DNA from 2 places in the Shewanella sp. W3-18-1 genome. Region 1 is predicted to be linked to the other one. Evidence: predicted binding sites of a transcription regulator. Region 1 holds the regulator's gene; the other holds the start of a gene.
What was found. The regulator NrdR, encoded in region 1, represses ribonucleotide reductase genes. The targets are predictions, from matches to a motif close to AAACACNANATNTNGTGTTT.

Region 1 (10,125 bases):
ATCAAAATGAGGGGTACCACCACGGATCACCGCACCTAATGCGATAATACCGTCGAATTTACCACTGGCAGCAACGCGACGCGCAGCTAGCGGCAACTCAACCGCACCTGGTACACGGACAACAGTGATATTGTCGTCGCTGACTTGGCCAAAACGTTTAAGCGTGTCAAGTGCACCTTCAAGCAAGCTCTCAACTAAAAAGCTGTTGAAACGCGAAATTACAATCGCAACTTTGGCATTTTTCGCTTCGATATTACCTTGAACTATGTTCATTATCTTACCTAAATTTTGCTAAAGCACCCAGCTCGGGGCGAAAAGTGGCGACATGATATCACAGCCAATTGCCCAGAGCCCTATGCAAATTATCAGAAATTGTTAATTTTACTTCAGTGTAACTTTGGGTTTCAGTCCGCCACATACTCAGTCACTTCAAGGCCAAAGCCTGAAAGTGAATGGTAGCGTTTAGGCGAGCTGAGCAGACGCATCTTAGTCACGCCAAGGCTAGCGAGGATTTGCGAACCCACACCCACACGGCGCGACGTCCCCTGCCATTTTGCAGAAACAGGCGCTTGGCCTTGATCTTCGGCTTCAAAGGCTTTCACCTTAGAAAGGATTTCACAGGGATGCTCTTGATTCCCGAGTAAAACCAATACACCACCTTCTGCAGAAATACGCTCCATCGCCTTTTCGAGTGGCCAGCTGCGTTGCTGATCGCGCTCTGAGTGGAGTAAATCGTTGAAAGTATTTTGCAAATGCACGCGCACCAAACAATCTTCTTTCACCTCTCCTTTGACTAAGGCGAAATGCAGTTGATTGTCGATTGTGTCTCTAAAAGTCACCATGTCAAACTCGCCGAAACGGGTCGGTAGTTTGCATTTAGCTTCGCGCACAACCGTGGTTTCTTTGGTATTGCGATACTCGATTAAAGCCGCGATAGTGCCTATTTTGATGCCATGCAACTCGGAGAAAATCTCTAAATCTGGGCGACGTGCCATAGTGCCGTCTTCGTTTAAAATTTCAACGATAACGCCAGATGGTTCAAGTCCCGCAAGACGGGCTAAATCACAGCCTGCTTCAGTGTGGCCAGCGCGGGTTAATACGCCGCCGTCCTGTGCCATTAACGGGAAGATATGCCCAGGTTGCACTAAATCAGCCGCTTTAGCGTCTTTAGCCACAGCCGTTTTTACCGTTACAGCGCGATCGTGGGCCGAAATACCAGTTGTCACACCTTCAGCCGCTTCAATAGAAACCGTAAAGTTAGTCGAGAACTGAGCGTTATTATTCGTCACCATTAAAGGCAGATTTAACTGCTGGCAACGGGCTTTAGTCATGGTCTGGCAAATGAGTCCACGGCCATATTTGGCCATAAAGTTAATCGCTTCTGGCGTGACCATTTCGGCCGCCATGATCAAATCACCTTCGTTCTCTCTATCTTCGTCATCCATCAAAATAACCATTTTGCCTTGACGAATATCTTCGATGATCTCTTCTATACTGTGCAGCGCCATTGTAGGACCTTTATAATGTGACTTGTTATGAAATTTTATCTCTTAGCAGAACGATTGCCAGTGCACTAACGCACAAACCCGGCACGGGCTAACATTTCCATGGTGACGCCACCGCTCTTGCTGTCTTTGCCATCATAATTCATCAAGCGTTCAAGATAACGGGCGATTAAATCCACTTCGATATTCACCTTATCGCCCGCTTGCAGGTCGATTAAGGTGGTTTCACCTGCGGTATGGGGCACTATGGTCAAGCGGAATCGACTGCCGTCCACTTCGTTCACCGTCAGACTCACGCCGTCAATGGTAATGGAACCTTTGTGGGCTATGTAACGCCCAAGCTCTGCGGGTGCGGCTAACCAAAACTCGATGGCTTGCCCACGCACTAAGCGTTGCTCAACCGTTGCAATACCGTCCACATGGCCGCTGACCATATGGCCACCTAAACGCGTGGTGGGAGTAACGGCCTTTTCAAGATTCACTTTAGTGCCCACTTTATAGTTGGCAAACCCGGTTAGACTCACTGTTTCTGCTGAAACATCAGCCACATAACCGTCGGCTAGTTGCTGCACAACCGTTAAGCACACGCCATTGGTGGCAATACTGTCGCCTAAACGCACATCGGTTAAATCCAGTTTGCCGCTCGCCACGGTAAGACGAATATCATCGCCTTTACGCTCCAGTTTTCGCAGGATGCCAACGGCTTCAATAATCCCAGTAAACATGGTTAACTCACTTAATTAAATAAAGAAGTATCAAGCTTAACACTCAAGGTTAAACGGGTATCAGGCCCTATTTTGCGCTCATCGACCAACGTGAGTGCAGGAATGTGTGCCATGGTTTGATAATCGGGCAGTTGCAGCAGATTACGACCATGCCCACCGAGGATTTTCATCGCTTGGTATAGCACTAACTCATCGGCAAGCCCCTCTGCTAAAAAAGCGCCCGCTAAGGTTGCCCCCGCTTCCACCAGCACGTGATTACAGCTTTGGCCTAAATAGCTTAATAGTTCAGGAAGCGAGACGCGACCTTCAATTGCAGGTAACAGGAGGCAACTCACATGGGAGGGCAATTGTGCTTGAAAGTCTGCGGGATAAGCCACGGTCGAGACCAAGAGTATCGGCGATACAATAGCCAAACATGCAGCAGATAACGGCAAACGGGCGCGACTGTCGAGTATGACTCTTAATGGCTGAAGTAATTGCGCCTCGGTTACCCTGTCTTTTAAGCTACCAAGCTCTTGATAACGCACATTAAGCAAAGGATCGTCTGCCAGTATGGTTTCGATCCCCGTAACTAGCGCGCAGGAACGTAAGCGTAAGCGCTGCACATCCCGGCGCGATTCTGGGCCAGTTATCCATTTAGACACACCATTAGACAGCGCAGTTTTTCCATCAAGACTTGCGGCTAATTTTACCGTAACTCTGGGTAAACCTGATTCCATCCGCTTCATAAAGCCTAAATTTAAGGCATAGGCTTCATCGCGATGTAATCCCACATCCACTTCAATGCCGGCGTCGCGCAGCATTTGAATACCGCGCCCCCCCACTTGCGGATTTGGATCTTCTACCGCCACCACCACACGTTTAACGCCAATATTGATCAGCGCCAAGGCGCAGGGCGGTGTGCGACCATAATGACTGCATGGCTCTAAGGTGACATAGGCTGTTGCGCCGCGGGCGCGTTCACCAGCCATACGTAGCGCATGCACTTCGGCGTGGGGTTCACCCGCTTTTTGATGATAACCTTCACCGATGATTTGGTTATCTTTAACGATAACGCAGCCCACACTAGGATTGGGCCGAGTGGTATAAAAGCCTTTGCGTGCCAATTGAATCGCGCGGCTCATCATTTGAATATCGAGTGCGGACCAAGTTATGTTCAAGCTCATGTTCAACCCTGTTGTTAAAGGTTTCGGCTTTCACCTGTCTTATAAATCTGTTTTTTACGTCTGCGACAACTGCACGTCAACCTTCTAAGGCGACAAAAGCTGAATAACTACTTTTGCAGTTTGGCGATGGCTTCGCCAAATTCAGACACGTCTTCGAAGGCGCGGTATACGGAAGCAAAACGTATATAGGCAACTTTATCGAGGTTCATCAATTGTTCCATCATCAAGTTACCCACCATTTCTGACGGCACTTCCCGCTCGCCCGTGGCGCGCAGAGTGGACTTGATTTTGCTGAGCGCTTGCTCGATTTCATCCATAGACACAGGACGTTTTTCAACGGCGCGCAACATTCCACTTTGGAGTTTTTCTTCATCGAAGGGTTGGCGTGAACCATCGCGCTTGATCACCCTAGGCATGACTAACTCGGCACCTTCAAAGGTGGTAAATCTTTCATGGCATTCGGTGCATTCTCGGCGACGGCGCACTTGATGGCCTTCCGCCACTAATCGAGAATCGATGACTTTAGTATCTGTCGCGCTGCAAAATGGACAATGCATTGAGCCTCCTGCCAGTGAATGACGTAAAGCCGTTGGCTTTACTATGTTATCTAAGGTTAGCCTGTTTGGTTTAAGTCTAAGATTTTAGCAATAAAAATGGCCGCTTAATGCGGCCATGGGATTTTATCCTATTTATGGGCTGAGGTTAACCATCTGATGCTTGTTAGGCTCAGCACCACAAAAAGGAGACTATTTACAGATTAACCGTAAACAGGGAAGCGTGCGCACAGTGCCAATACTTGGCCTTTAACACGCTCAATCACTGCAGGATTGTTAGCATCATCAAGGATGTCACAAATCCAGCCGGTCAGCTCTTTCGATTCCGCTTCTTTAAAGCCGCGGCGCGTAATGGCTGGCGTACCGATACGCACACCTGATGTCACAAAGGGTGAACGTGGATCATTTGGCACTGAGTTTTTGTTCACGGTAATGTTAGCACTACCTAAGGCGGCATCGGCTTCTTTACCCGTTAAGTCACGACCAATCAGGTCAACTAGCATTAAGTGGTTGCTGGTTCCGCCAGAGACGATTTTGTAACCGCGCTCAAGGAACACTTCAACCATAGCTTTAGCGTTGTTAACCACTTGCTGTTGGTAAACTTTAAATTCTGGCTCTAGGGCTTCTTTGAACGCCACCGCTTTACCAGCGATAACGTGCATCAATGGGCCACCTTGACCGCCTGGGAATACCGCAGAGTTCAACTTTTTGTACAAGTCTTCATCGTCAGCAGCAGATAAGATCACGCCACCACGAGGACCCGCTAAGGTTTTGTGGGTCGTAGATGTCACAACGTGCGCGTGTGGTACTGGGTTTGGATAAACGCCCGCAGCAATAAGACCGGCAACGTGCGCCATATCAACAAATAGGTAAGCACCTATTTTATCTGCGATTTCACGCATTTTTGCCCAGTCAACGATACCTGAATAGGCAGAGAAACCGCCGATCATCATCTTAGGCTTGTGTTCTATGGCAATACGTTCCATCTCTTCGTAGTCAATTTTGCCAGACTCGTCGATACCGTAAGGAATGATGTTGTACAGTTTGCCAGAGAAGTTAACGGGTGAACCGTGGGTCAAGTGACCACCGTGGGCTAAGTTCATGCCCAATACGGTATCGCCAGGTTTTAACAATGCCATGTAAACAGCGCTGTTTGCCTGTGAACCTGAATGAGGTTGTACGTTAGCGTAAGTTGCGCCAAACAGTTGTTTAGCACGTTCAATCGCTAAGGTTTCAACTACGTCCACATACTCACAACCACCGTAGTAACGCTTGCCTGGATAGCCTTCAGCGTACTTATTGGTTAACTGTGAACCTTGCGCTTCCATCACGCGTGGACTGGTGTAGTTTTCAGAAGCAATCAGCTCAATATGCTCTTCTTGACGCAGAGTTTCATTCTGAATTGCGTTAAACAGTTCCGGATCATAATCTGCGATATTCATATCTTTTTTCAGCATTGCTTACTCCAGCTGCCAATTCTTATAGGTAGGGTTGCGCGGTATTCTACTCGGATCGTGACCACAATCCCAGTATTTGAAACATGAAATTCCTGCAGATAGTGCTTGAACTTGGCTCATTGTCGAGTTGAGTTCGGCGCGCAATCGAGTAGAATTAGCCGCATCATTAGTCACTTAAGATAGAGAAAAATGGCTCAGTTTGTTTACAGCATGCTGCGAGTGGGTAAAGTTGTTCCACCTAAGAAGCAGATCCTTAAAGATATTTCTTTAAGCTTTTTCCCCGGTGCCAAAATTGGCGTATTAGGCCTCAACGGTTCAGGTAAATCCACCCTACTGCGCATTATGGCGGGTATCGACACCGAAATTGAAGGTGAAGCGCGCCCAATGCCGGGCCTCAAGATTGGTTACCTGCCGCAGGAGCCTAAACTCGATCCGACACAAACCGTGCGTGAAGCGATTGAAGAAGCGGTTTCTGAAGCCAAAAACGCCTTAAAACGCTTAGACGAAGTTTATGCTGCCTACGCAGAACCCGATGCAGACTTCGATGCCCTTGCCAAAGAACAAGGCGAACTCGAAGCCATTATTCAAGCCCAAGATGCCCATAACTTAGAGCATATCCTCGAGCGCGCCGCTAACGCCCTGCGTCTGCCGGATTGGGATGAGAAAATCGAAGTGTTATCGGGTGGTGAACGTCGCCGCGTGGCGATTTGTCGCTTGCTGCTTGAAAAGCCAGAAATGCTACTCCTCGACGAACCCACCAACCACTTGGATGCTGAGTCCGTGGCATGGCTTGAGCACTTCCTGCAGGAATATGCCGGTACTGTGGTCGCGATTACCCATGACAGATACTTCCTCGACAATGCTGCTGGCTGGATTTTAGAACTCGACCGCGGTGAAGGTATCCCATGGGAAGGTAACTATTCTTCATGGCTTGAGCAAAAAGATGCACGCTTAAAGCAAGAATCTGCCGCAGAAAGCGCCCGTCAAAAAACCATTGCGAAAGAATTAGAATGGGTGCGCCAAGGCGCTAAAGGCCGTCAGTCTAAGGGCAAAGCCCGTATGGCGCGCTTTGAAGAACTGAATACTAACGATTACCAAAAACGCAACGAAACCAACGAGCTGTTTATTCCGCCCGGACCGCGTTTAGGTGACAAAGTTATTGAAGTGAATAACCTGACTAAGTCCTATGGTGACCGCGTCCTTATTGATAATCTGTCGTTTTCTGTGCCTAAGGGCGCTATCGTCGGCATTATCGGTGCCAACGGTGCGGGTAAATCGACGCTATTCCGCATGCTATCCGGCGCAGAAACGCCAGACAGCGGCACCATTGAATTAGGTGAAACCGTACAACTGGCATCGGTTGAGCAGTTCCGCGATTCGATGAATGATAAAAACACTATCTGGCAAGAAATTTCCGGTGGCCAAGACATCATGCGCATCAACAACATGGAAATCCCGAGCCGTGCCTACGTGGGCCGCTTTAACTTCCGTGGTGCGGATCAGCAAAAAATCATCGGTACACTATCGGGCGGTGAGCGTAACCGCGTGCATTTAGCCAAACTGCTGCAAGCGGGCGGTAACGTCTTGTTACTCGACGAACCGACCAACGACTTAGACGTTGAAACCCTGCGCGCATTGGAAGAAGCGATTCTGGAATTCCCAGGTTGCGCTATGGTGATTTCCCATGACCGTTGGTTCCTCGACCGTATCGCGACCCACATTCTGGATTATCGTGACGAAGGCCAAGTGAACTTCTACGAAGGTAACTACACCGAATACTCGGCATGGCTGAAAAACACCTATGGCGCCGATGTGGTTGAGCCACACCGCTTGAAATATAAGCGGATGATAAAGTAAATCTAGAATCTAGAATCTAGAATCTAGACAAGTGTAAATCTGAGGAGTTTAACTCAAAAAGGTTAAGCTCCTTTTTATTCCATTCAATTTAGGGCGTGAATTTTTCGCTATTTCAAACTGGCACTATTTCAAACTGGCACTATTTCAATTCAAGCTGGCAAAGTAGGCCACCAGCATATCCATCATCACTCTTAAGGCGGGCTGCATATGTTTGCGGGATTGATACACGCCATACACACCGAGGGATTGAGGCATGAACTCAGTTAATAAAGGCACTAACTGGCCCGAATCTAAATAGGGTTTCGCCGCCCATAGCGGTTGCATCGCAATCCCCTCGCCCGCCAGCGTGGCATTAAGCACCACCATGGAATCATTGGCGCTAAAATTACCATTCACTGGCACATTAAACGCCTGCCCTTGGTTTAACTTAGACTCGGGGTTCAGCGCCTGAGCCTGTTTCGCCCCTACATCGGTTTGATAAAAGCGCCACATCACATCGCCAAAATAGGAATAGGTTAAGCAGTTATGCTGAGTTAAATCTTCGGGATGCAGCACGGCGGCGCGCGCGGCAAGATAACTCGGTGCGGCGCACACCACAGACTCACATTCACCCAAGCGCCTCGCGATAAGATTAGGGTCAAGCTCATTAGTGATACGAATAGCCAAATCAATTCGCTCAGCAACCAGATCGACGGTTTGGCTGCTCACGTGGAAATTCACGCTCGCCTGCGGATAACTGGCTAAATATTGGCGCACTACAGGCGCTAAAATCTGATGTGCCATAAATTGTGAGCAGCTAATGCGAAGCAATCCCCGCGGGATCGTCACACCAGCATGACTGACCGCCGGTACTTCGTTAGCCAGTTCGAGCAGTCGATGGCAATAATCCAGCACTTGCTCACCCGCAGGCGTTAAACTGAGGCTACGCGTCGAGCGATGCAACAACCTAGCACCAGACCAGTCTTCCATTTCGCTCAAATAACGGGTCACCATAGAGCGTGACATGTCTAAAGCATTAGCGGCGCTGATCATGCTGCCGCGCTCAACAATAGTCACAAACACCTTAGCCGCTTCGAGTCTGTCCATTACCTATCTCCACTCACTTTCAATCACTCAAAGACTCATTTATAGACTCAAGAACGCACGGTAATTCGTCCGATTGATGCAACAAACATGGGCATTTTAACGCATTTATCTAGTGGTTTTTGCAACCTATACTTTACTCACTTTTGCAACAACTGCAAATCAACGACTTAAATCTTGAATATAAGTGAGCCACAAATGAACACATCGACCTATGCAATACGCAACACAGTTAACGCCACATTGAAGGCCTCATCTAACATCAGCCTAGCTGCCACTTTGCTGCTGGCGGGGCTCAGTGCAGTCAATGCTGCGCCATTGCAAGTGAGCCATTTTAATCCGGGCGAAAATAGCATCTTTGCCGTGTCATCAAGCTTTATCAGCGGCGAACACGAAATGATGTTAGTCGATGCGCAATTTCAAAATAACGATGCCCAAACATTGGTTGATACCATTAAGGCCAGCGGTAAAAAACTGACTCAGGTGTATATCAGCCATAGCGATCCTGACTTTTATTTCGGTTTAGCCGTGATTAAAAAGAATTTCCCCGATGCAGAAATTGTCGCCACTCAAACCACTGTCGATGCCATTAAAGCCTCAATGGAGGGCAAGCTCGCTTACTGGGGACCGATTTTAAAAGACAATGCACCAAAGGAATTAGTGTTACCTAAGGCGATTCACAGTGACACTTTCACTATCGACGGTGAGCAAGTGATTATCAAAGGTTTTAATGATAAACACCCTAAACACACTTTCCTGTGGGTGCCATCGGCAAAAACCATTACAGGTGGCGTAGAAGTATTTGATAACACGCATGTTTGGATGGCTGACACTCAAACTGCCTCTGAGCGTCAAGAATGGCTAGCCCATTTAGATGCAATGGAAAAACTGTTGCCGACTACCGTTATCCCAGGGCACTACTTAGGCGAAGCGCGATTTGATACCCGCGCCATTGGTTTTACCCGTGAATATGTGAAAGCCTTTGAAGTCGCAGCAAAAGCCTCAAAAGATTCAGCCGAATTAATCCAAAAGATGCTGGCGCTATACCCACAAATGCCAGCCGATGCAGGGCTTGAGATCAGCGCCAAAGTTTACATGGGCGAAATGACCTGGCCTATGTAAGCCCAACACACTTTGTAGATCATTTTGTAGATACAGGCACGTAAGTAACTACGTGCCTCTTACACTGTACCAACCTAACAATTTTAATCGATGATTTTAAAAGGCTTTTAGTAACTAACTTAAGTGCTATTTAAGCCCCAAAAGGTTTAACACTATGACTCACCCAACGGCTCATTTAGCAAATTCAACCAACAGCACTCCAGAAACCAAAACGCGCACTCTGCACGCCATTATCGACCCTTTATGTGGTTGGTGCTATGCGGCAGCGCCACTGCTTGATGCTGCAGCAAAAGCAGGGTTTACCATTAAGCTGCACGGCGGCGGTATGCTCACGGGCCCAAGACGCAAACAAATAGATGTTAACTGGCGCGACTATGTTATGCCCCACGATTTGCGTATTGCTGAGCTAACCGGCCAGCCTTTTGGCGAAAACTACTTTAATGGTTTGCTGCGCGATACAACAATCCTACTCGACTCGGCGCCGCCCATTAAAGCCATGCTGGCAGTCGATGCTATGGGCGGCGACAGTTTGGCCTATCTACACTCAGTACAACTGGCCCATTACCGTGATGGCCACAGTGCTAGTGATAAAGGCAATCTCACAAGATTAGCCACAGTGCAGGGATTTAGCCCCAACGCCTTCGCAGCACAATATG
Region 2 (10,125 bases), 1.5 Mb from region 1:
GTTATGAGGATGGCAGCTTTAACGTTGAAGAAGTCAACGTAGAAGGTGTTTGGCAAAATCGAATTTTAACGGGTGATATTAAAGGTTCATTTTACGTATCAGCACAAAAAATGGGGTTAGCTGCTGCGGATATTCAACGTATTGAAGATTTACTCAAAGAGAAAGTCAATTTCGCGCGTGACTTGCGTGCAGGCGATAAGTTTTCGGTTTTGGTAAATGATCAATATGTTGAAGGTGAAGCGACAGGAAGCAGCCAGATATTGGGCGTAACAATTAAAACTGGCCGTTCTGAAGTGAGTGCTTTTCAGCATACTGATGGTAGTTATTATGATGCGAAAGGGCAGAGTTTGGTTCGTGCATTCCAGCGTATTCCATTAGCGAAACAACCTCGTATGAGTTCTCGTTTTAATGCCTACCGTAAACACCCTATTACTGGTCGAATTTCTCCCCATAATGGTACGGACTTTTCAGTGCCTATTGGTACTAAGGTGATTGCACCGGGTGATGGCGTTGTCAGTTTAGTAACGGATCATCAATTTGCAGGTAAATATATTGTTATCGAACATGGTGGTAAATACCGTACCCGTTATTTACATCTTTCCAAATCCCTTGTACGTAAAGGTCAGCGAGTGACTCGAGGGCAAGTGATTGCTTTATCAGGTAATACCGGCCGTTCAACGGGCCCACATTTGCATTATGAGTTCCATATTAATGGTAAACCAGTTGATCCTATGAAAGCGGATATCCCAATGTCTAGTCAATTAGCAAATCAAGAACTGAGAACCTTTACAAATTTGGTTAAGAGCCGCCAAGCTTTAATGGATTTAGGTTAATCATGCTTGCTAGTTTGATACTGTTGATATCGGATGAATTGAGACATAAAGTTTAATCCGGATTACAATAACGTAAAGCTCACTTATGCCGATGAAATAATATATTTCATCGGCATTTTTATTTTAGAGGTTCAATATAATACGGTAAAAATTGAGTATTCTCATTAAGTCAATCTGTCTATCTCTTACAATGGCAATAATGAAAAAGAGGAAACAAATTGTTATAGGCAGTTTAGTGAGATTATATGACTTATAGAATGCAAACCCATCAATATAAATCTGGTTTAAAACCGTTTTTACAATATAAGTTATTGTACGTAGCGACTAACTTGCTTGGCGTCGATGAATGGCTTTTAATGCGCACTTACAGAGTTTTCCTTTAAGTGCCGGACACCCACTACATGGAGATTTTTTATAGGGATGTAGTGCAAAGCTACGTCCAGAGGGTTGAGGTGTAAGGCGTCTAATAATCACTGGTGATGATAATTTCGCATCGTTTGCGGCAATAAACGTCATCTTAGCGAGCTTTAGTTGCTTTTTTAAGATTGATTTATCGAGCGCGTCTATGGGGGGCTCTGAGATATGTGCAGCTAATAATTTAGCGATGTGTTTGCGAAGTGCTTTTTTACTTTGTATTTTCTCTTTATCAATGATATCAACAATAAAATTCGGCCTTATTTGGTGATATGTCAATTTTGCGCGTGCGCTTGTTAATTTAGCCTGCCTCTTTAGTATCTTTTTTGCTTGTTTTTTACACCATTTATCAAGCAGCTTATCAATTTGACGCTTTTTCATATCATATCGCTTCTTTACTAAAGTGACTTTATGAGTCTAAATGAAAATTATTATCAGTCAAGTGGTGGGTGTTTATAAGCGCTAAATTGTTTACAGATTAAGCAGAATAAGGGGATATGTTAGCGTCGATACAAGTTAATAATAAGCGTAAATCAAATTCAAACTGGTGATAATCCGGCTCCATATGGATGCACAAATTATAGAAAGCTTTGTTGTGATCTTTTTCTTTTAAATGGGCTAATTCATGTACGACGACCATACGCAACAAAGGTTCTGGTACACGCTTTAAACGCGAAGAAATGCGAATTTCGTTCTTCGCTTTGATTTTATTGCCTTGAACTCGTGCTACATAGGAATGCAAGCCAAGTGCATGATGACTAATGTTAATTTTATCGTCAAAAATCACTTTTGATAATGGTGATGATTGACGTAGAAAACTGTTTTTTATCTCTTGGGTATAGTCATAGAGCGCTTTGTCACTACGAATATCATGGATTTTAGGGTGACGACGCAAAAGTACATTTGGTAGGGTACCTGCATCGAGTAGCTGTTGCACTTGGTCTTGGATATCAGGACTGTAGCCGTTGAGGTATTTTAATGATTGCATAAGTTTCAAGGCTCCGAAGCGGATCGGAGCCCAAATTGTAATTATACCTTACCGAAAATATGGCGATTTTGCTGAGCGTAAGCGGCTTCAAAAGCGGCTTGTTGTACCCGTTTAAGATCTAAACTGTCAAAATCCACTTGGGGAGGATTGCGTTTATTTTGTTCTTTAATGGTCACGGGTGATAACAGATGGACGGGTATATCGCCTAATTGGATGGCAGCTTCTAACTTAAAGCTGGTGGCAGAACCAGCCAATTTACCTTTTTGTTCACGTTCGATGATAACAACTTCATCGACCTTATAATCTTGCATGAGTTTATGAAAAGCAAAATGAAAGTCACGTATAGCCTCGGTAGTTGATGATTGCGAAACACTGAAGGATACCTTACGGCATTCAGGGACATTAAATGTTTCACCTTCATAGCTCAATAGACTGATGATGGCCTCGCCACCTTTTAACTCAACACCACAAACTCTCATGTTACACCTTCAAAATATCAATAATAGCGTTATTGTCGCTGGAATTTAGAACAATGCGCGAATCACTTCCGCTCATTGATGGTTCTAGTTGATAGTCTTGAGCATAACAGCATCAACACTATCAATATTAATTTAAAAATTAAACTTCTTCAGTATCATTATCTTGCAGTAAAGGGGCTGTGGGCTTTCTACGCATTGGTGCATCGCCAATATCGACCCCAGTAATAAAACGTTTATCCCTAGACGGTGGGGCTTTAACCGCTTTAGCTTTGGTTTTTCCAGCAGAAGTGCTGGTTTTTGCAACACGCTTGATTGGCGTTTGCTTGGATTGCTCTTTTAAACCGCTGAATTTTGCTTCTAAACCCGGAATAATACTGATTTCAAATGTTTTTCTGAGGAATATTTGGACTTTCTTGAAGTTATCCCAGTCTTTGGGGCCAACTAGGGATATCGCATCGCCTTTTGCGCCAGCTCTGCCAGTTCGACCGATACGATGTACGTATTCTTCGGCAAATTTAGGCATATCAAAGTTAATTACTAATGATACATTGAGTAAGTCAAGACCACGCGATGCAACATCGGTCGTGACGAGGATTTGCTGTTGGCCACGGGCGAATTGATCCATGATTTGGTTACGTGCAGCTTGCTTTAAGTCGCCACTCAGTGCCGCAGTCGCAAATCCTTGGGTCGATAATTTTGCCGCTAATCGCTCGGTATCGGGGCGGGTTGCGGTAAAAACAATCACTTGTTTGTGAGTTTCATCCTGAAGTAAGCGAGTCAGCAGGGCTTCTTTATGGTCTAAATGATCGCAAAGAAAAATACGCTGATGAATGTCATTGTGCTCACTATGGGATGCATCAATTGCAACATGTGCAGGATTTTTTAGCAGTGTAGCTGCAATATCATTGATTTCACTGTGATCTAAGGTGGCGGAGAACATTAAGGTTTGACGACGTTTATGATCAGCGGCTTCATTGATCGTTTTAAGCTGTGGTGCAAAACCTAAGTCTAACATACGGTCTGCTTCATCAAGGATTAATAGTTCTAATCCATTGAGGAACAAATGTTTTTGCTCTAAATGATCGGCAATGCGTCCAGGTGTCGCCACGATGAAATGGGGCTCTTTTGCTAATGCTTTAGCTTGATCATTAAAATTCTCCCCCCCAAGTACACTAATCGCCTTGTACTGAGTGTTGGCCACCAGTAAGCGAAGCTGACTATAAACTTGGTGAGCTAATTCGCGTGTCGGTAATAAAATCAATACTCTAGGATCGCGTTTACTGAGTGAGCGGGTGGATATAACTCTTTGCAATGCTGGCAGCAAAAAGGCCAAGGTTTTACCCGAGCCTGTTTTTGACGAAGCCATTAAATCTTTACCTGCCAATGCGATAGGCAGTGTTTGTTCCTGGATGGCGGTGGGGGCGGTGATCCCCATATGTTTTAAGCTTTGTAAAAGACGCTGGTCCAGAGAAAAATCGGTAAATTGCAAAGGTATATCCCCAAAAACGTAGTAAGGGCAGATTATAGCCTTAAAGGGCTGTTCTCAGCTATCCACATTGATAATTATCTCGGTTTAGCACCATTTTGAGAAAAAACAGCATGGACTAGTTTCACTCAGTAGCATTATTTTGCATTGACATTACAACCTCTTAATTATGTGTATTTCACCATTGACAGCCGATGTGATGGAAACTTAGGTTATTCTGTGTATCGGTCAGTAAAGAGGAAGCATTTTATGGTAAGGGGAACGTCACCCACTATTGGTATTGCCTTAGGTAGTGGAGCGGCAAAAGGGTGGGCACATATTGGTGTATTAAATGGACTAGCGGCTATGGGGGTTAAGCCTGATAAAGTTGCGGGCTGTTCTATAGGGGCGTTAGTTGGTGCCGCATACGCCCATGACCATTTACCTGAACTTGAAGAATGGGTACGAAGCTTTTCCAGTTGGGATGTTTTAGGATTGATGGATATTCGTTGGCGAAAAGGGGGCTTGATTGGTGGCGATAAAGTCTTCGATGTACTGCAATCCCGTATTGGTGATGTGAAGATTGAGGAGCTTAATCGTCCGTTTGCTGCTGTGGCAACCGATTTATATTCAGGGCAAGAGATTTGGTTTCGCCATGGGGATTTACGCCAAGCGGTTAGGGCTTCTTGTTCTATGCCCGGTATTCTAGCACCCGTTCGACAAGGTGAACGCTGGTTAGTGGATGGTGCAGTGGTAAATCCTGTTCCCGTGTCGGTGAGTCGTGCAATGGGGGTCGATATTGTGATTGCCGTTGATTTAAATGGATATCATCCGGGACGATTACAGGTTTTGCCTGTTAATATGACAAGTCATAAGGCCACTCAAGGAGAAATGGATTTGCCTGCTAGACAGGATACGGGATTTATGGATTTATTTGCCCGTGGCAGAGAATATGTGAGTAGTTTGACGGATAAGTTTTCCCTTGGTACCAAATCTAATCCGGGCATGATTGCTGTGATGTCGCAATCAATGGGTATTTTAGAGCAAAGGCATAAGCGATCGCGTTTAATGGGTGATCCTCCCGATATTTGTATCGTACCCGAAGTGGCCGAGATAGGAACAATGGAGTTTCATCGTGCCAGTGAGGCGATTGCCGCTGGTGAAGCTGCTGTCGCGAAAGTGGCTCATTTGATTGAAGCGGCATTATGGCGGGGAAACGAGCATAGAGAATGAATTATTGATACATTATTTTACAACTCATTGTTTGGCCTATTTTTTGCTTAAATTGCAAATCACTTATCGACGCCGAAGTTTTGACAATGAATTCAATTTTAAACACTCTGAGCCTAAATCGTAGCAGTGCTAGCATCATTGATGCTTATGGTGTAAACAGCCAAAAGGCTAGCACAACCAAAACGGATGCTAGTGCTGAAACGACACAAACCCAATCGAGTGTGACTAAGTCCGACCAAGCAAGTTCTGATGAGATTGCCTTATCCCCACGAGCACTACGGGCTCAAAAAATTCAGGCAATGTCGAAGGATTTTTTTGCTGACGGCAAATTCAGCGTTGCCGATATTCCTGCACTAGTTTCTCGATTACAACAGGACGGTATTTTATCCGATTCACAGGTAGAGCGTTTATCTCAAAATGGTATTAAAGTGCCGAGTAAGGAGACGCCAAGCAAACAATCACTGCAGGATTTTTTGGATGATGAATTAAAAACACTCGCCAAAAATTCACCTAATAGCTCACTCATCAACACCTTAGTCGATGCAAAAAGTGTGCTGTCCAATATGGATGATGCCCAGTCGCCAGTATTAGCACAAAAAGCCGCCAAGGTATTTGGGCAATTAACAGAGTATATAAACTCTGAACCGCCTATGACCGACAAGCAAAAACAACTTTGGCAAGGGCTTAAATCAACCATGCAAGTAGCGTCATCACTTGGGGCTCAGCAATCTGCATCTGGTCAATTAAGTAGCTATTTAGCATTAGCAAAACGTTAATTAAAAAGTGAATAACTGTGAGCAGAGCCAGTATGTTATCAACTTCTGTGCAATAGCCTGCTTTATGACTTAGGTCAAGGTGTGATGCTCAGATCATTGGGCTTTGCTACAGTTCTTATTTGTTCTTTTCTTCTATCCTAGAAACTATGATCTGGATCATGGAAGTTTCAGCATTGATACCGCTTAATACGCTATATATTGTGCTTATGGATTATTTAATCACTATATGTAGTGTTAATTTTAATCGGGATGGAGAGGAACTGAACAATGCCAGTCGTGATCAAGCGGGATGGTTGCCGCACACCTTTTGATGAAACAAGGATAAGAGATGCAGTGATGGCCGCTGCAAACTCGGTTGGGATAGAGGATGAAGACTATGCTGCGACTGTTGCTGCTTGTGTCAGTCAACGTGTTGCCTCATTAACCGAAGTTGATATTCATCATTTGCAAGATGCTGTAGAAAACTTGCTAATGGAAGGCCCTTATAAGTCATTAGCTCGAGTGTATATTGAATATCGCCATGACAGGGATATTTGTCGCGAAGCGACCAGTAAATTAAATTTAGAGATCCGTGGTCTAGTTGAACAGAGTAATGCCGCGCTGCTAAATGAAAATGCCAATAAAGACTCAAAAGTTATTCCAACACAACGTGATTTACTGGCTGGCATCGTGGCTAAGCATTATGCCAAGAGTCATATTCTGCCAAAAGACGTTGTGGCAGCCCATGAAGCGGGTGAAATCCATTACCACGATCTCGATTACTCGCCATTTTTCCCGATGTTTAACTGCATGCTCATTGATTTGGCGGGGATGCTGACCCATGGCTTTAAAATGGGTAATGCCGAGATTGAAACTCCAAAGTCAATTTCTACCGCGACCGCAGTCACTGCGCAGATCATCGCCCAAGTCGCGAGCCATATTTATGGCGGTACGACCATTAATCGCATTGATGAAGTGTTGGCCCCTTTCGTGGCAAAAAGTTATGACAAACACTACCAAGTCGCGTTGAATTGGCAGATTAAAGATGCCAAAGCATTTGCTACTGCTCAAACTGAAAAAGAATGCCATGATGCCTTTCAGTCCCTTGAATATGAAGTGAATACTTTACACACGGCCAATGGGCAGACACCATTTGTCACCTTTGGGTTTGGCTTAGGGACTTCTTGGGAATCACGCCTCATTCAGCAATCTATGCTCAAAGTGCGTATGGCTGGTCTCGGTAAAAATCGTAAAACCGCCGTATTTCCAAAGCTGGTGTTTGCCATTCGCGATGGTATTAACCACAAGGCAGGAGACTGCAATTACGATGTAAAACAAATGGCACTCAAATGCGCGAGTATGCGTATGTATCCCGATATTCTCAACTATGAACAGGTTGAAAAGGTGACGGGATCATTTAAAACTCCAATGGGTTGTCGTAGCTTTTTAGGTACTTATAAGGAAAATGGTGAGTTAGTCCATGAAGGGCGAAATAACCTCGGTGTGGTGAGTCTTAACTTGCCCCGTATCGCCTTAGAAGCCAATGGTAATGAGGCCGAGTTTTACCGTATTTTAGATGAACGCCTATTACTTGCCCGCAGAGCATTAGATACACGTATCGAACGCTTAAATGGCGTAAAAGCACGAGTGGCACCGATTCTTTATATGGAAGGGGCTTGCGGTGTGCGTTTACGTGCTGATGACGATATTGCGCAAATTTTCAAAAATGGTAGAGCATCGATTTCATTAGGTTACATTGGATTACATGAAACCATTAATGCGCTCTATGGCACTCAATCCCATGTGTTTGATAGTACTGAATTACGGGAAAAGGCCATTGCGATAGTTGCCTATCTCAAGGCTGCGACTGATGCTTGGAAAGCAGAAACAGGTTATGGTTTTAGCTTATATAGTACGCCCAGTGAGAGCCTTTGTAGTCGTTTCTGCAAATTGGATGCGAAGCAATATGGTGTAGTGGCAGGCGTCACTGATAAAGGCTATTACACTAATAGTTTTCATTTAGATGTAGAAAAACACGTAAACCCTTATGACAAAATCGATTTTGAACAGCCCTATCCGGCAATTGCTAGCGGTGGGTTTATTTGCTACGGCGAATATCCCAATATGCAACATAACCTCGAAGCATTAGAAAATGTCTGGGATTACAGTTATAGCCGCGTACCTTATTATGGGACAAATACGCCTATTGATGAATGTTATGACTGTGGTTTTACTGGGGAATTTAGCTGTACAAGTAAAGGGTTTACTTGTCCGAAATGTGGTAACCATGAGCCAAGCAGAGTGTCAGTCACTCGCCGTGTTTGTGGTTATTTAGGTAGCCCAGACGCAAGACCATTTAACCATGGTAAGCAGGAAGAGGTAAAACGTAGGATCAAACACTTGTAACCATCTTGCATTATTCTTCTGTTAAACTGACCTTGGAACGCAGTACGAGAATACTCTGCTGCGTTGCGTGTTTTAGTCTAAATTGGCTCAAGGTGTTGAACCTAGGACTGAGTTCATGAATTATCACCAATATTATCCCATCGATGTGGTCAATGGTCCGGGAACCCGGGCAACCTTGTTTGTTTCGGGCTGTGAGCACCAGTGTCGTGGTTGCTATAATCAAAGTACTTGGGATGTGCGATCTGGTCATCCTTTTGATAAAGCAATGGAAGATCGTATTATTGCGGATCTTAATGATAAGCGCATTGTTCGCCGAGGCCTGTCACTTTCCGGGGGCGATCCTTTATTGCCCGCTAATCTTGAGGCGGTATTAGCCTTAGTTAAACGGGTCAAAGCCGAATGTGAGAATAAAGACATTTGGCTATGGACAGGTTATGTACTTGATGACCTATCTGAACAGCAAAAGGCTGTGCTTACTTACATTGATGTACTGGTTGATGGAAAATTTGAACAAAGTTTAGCGGATCCAAGTTTACCATTTCGAGGTAGCAGTAATCAGATCATACGTTTGTTATAAAAGCGGTAACGAGGATCTGCAACTTGCTGTTATAATCCCAAGCCTTGACACAGATGCTAGCATAATTAGGCTAAGATTTTACTGTGGCTAACATAGGTAATTTAAGGTAACAGAATGAATTTAAAGCAAGAACTGCAGCAGCTTAATGATAAGCTAGATAAATTTCGTCGTAAACTTGCTGCGGCTGAACAACGAGGTGATGAGGCTGTTATTGCTCAGTTCAAACGCGAAATCGCTGCAGTCACTAAGCAAATTAGCAGTGTAAAAGGCCAACATACACGCTTATTGCATAAGCAGGGAGATGATATTAAACATCTGCCTTTTCATCGAGCGTTGACTAAAGCAGAACAAGCGGACATGGGGCAATTGAAAAAGTCCGTTAAGGGTCTGGTTGTGGTTCACCCAATGACGGCTCTCGGCCGTGAGATGGGATTAACCGAAGTGACGGGTTACGCTCCTGCGAAGTTTTAAGACTCAAGATACGTAAATCTGGCACAAGTAAATAGGGGAGAACAAGTATAGATTCGAGTGTCGATGATATGCTACTTCCCTCATTGTCAGGTCGGCAATCAGATATAATCAAACCTGATTTATATTGCAGTTGATTGAATGGATTGCCCAATACACTTTAAAATACGGTGCTCGTTGCTTAAGAGCCTAACTTAGTTTTGTTTTTAGGGATGTTTCTTCGTCTCATGGAATGAGAGTTGTCGTTAAGGTTATGTCATGTCGATAAAATATGTCGCGACGTCAAAGTTACCCACTCCTTGGGGTGTGTTTGCTATGCATGGTTTTGAAGATACAGAAACAGGCAAAGAGCATGTCGCACTCACCTTTGGAACACTTAGTGCTGATGAGCCTGTTTTAGGCCGTATCCATTCAGAATGTTTGACTGGTGATGCGCTATTTAGCCTGCGTTGTGACTGTGGTTTTCAGCTACAAACGGCTATGCAAAATATTGCCGAAACAGGTTGC

Region 2: a site for NrdR is predicted at 6,406-6,425, ahead of nrdD (anaerobic ribonucleoside-triphosphate reductase). Genes of this name have one in related genera too.

What each region holds. Positions count from the first base shown of each region.
Region 1 covers NC_008750.1:1,390,167-1,400,291, reverse strand. The annotation lists gene ribE (6,7-dimethyl-8-ribityllumazine synthase) at 1-273, opposite strand, end outside; gene ribBA (bifunctional 3,4-dihydroxy-2-butanone-4-phosphate synthase/GTP cyclohydrolase II) at 405-1,508, opposite strand; gene SPUTW3181_RS06365 (riboflavin synthase) at 1,574-2,230, opposite strand; gene ribD (bifunctional diaminohydroxyphosphoribosylaminopyrimidine deaminase/5-amino-6-(5-phosphoribosylamino)uracil reductase RibD) at 2,242-3,396, opposite strand; gene nrdR (transcriptional regulator NrdR) at 3,504-3,953, opposite strand; gene glyA (serine hydroxymethyltransferase) at 4,154-5,407, opposite strand; gene ettA (energy-dependent translational throttle protein EttA) at 5,597-7,264, shown strand; gene SPUTW3181_RS06340 (LysR family transcriptional regulator) at 7,409-8,350, opposite strand; gene SPUTW3181_RS06335 (MBL fold metallo-hydrolase) at 8,546-9,469, shown strand; gene SPUTW3181_RS06330 (DsbA family protein) at 9,624-10,125, shown strand, end outside.
Region 2 covers NC_008750.1:2,912,778-2,922,902, reverse strand. The annotation lists gene SPUTW3181_RS13425 (peptidoglycan DD-metalloendopeptidase family protein) at 1-833, shown strand, start outside; gene SPUTW3181_RS13420 (hypothetical protein) at 1,158-1,628, opposite strand; gene SPUTW3181_RS13415 (M48 family metallopeptidase) at 1,726-2,235, opposite strand; gene SPUTW3181_RS13410 (DUF3010 family protein) at 2,277-2,714, opposite strand; gene SPUTW3181_RS13405 (DEAD/DEAH box helicase) at 2,854-4,203, opposite strand; gene rssA (patatin-like phospholipase RssA) at 4,450-5,412, shown strand; gene SPUTW3181_RS13395 (hypothetical protein) at 5,499-6,188, shown strand; gene nrdD (anaerobic ribonucleoside-triphosphate reductase) at 6,456-8,573, shown strand; gene nrdG (anaerobic ribonucleoside-triphosphate reductase-activating protein) at 8,689-9,150, shown strand; gene SPUTW3181_RS13380 (YibL family ribosome-associated protein) at 9,265-9,621, shown strand; gene ribA (GTP cyclohydrolase II) at 9,877-10,125, shown strand, end outside.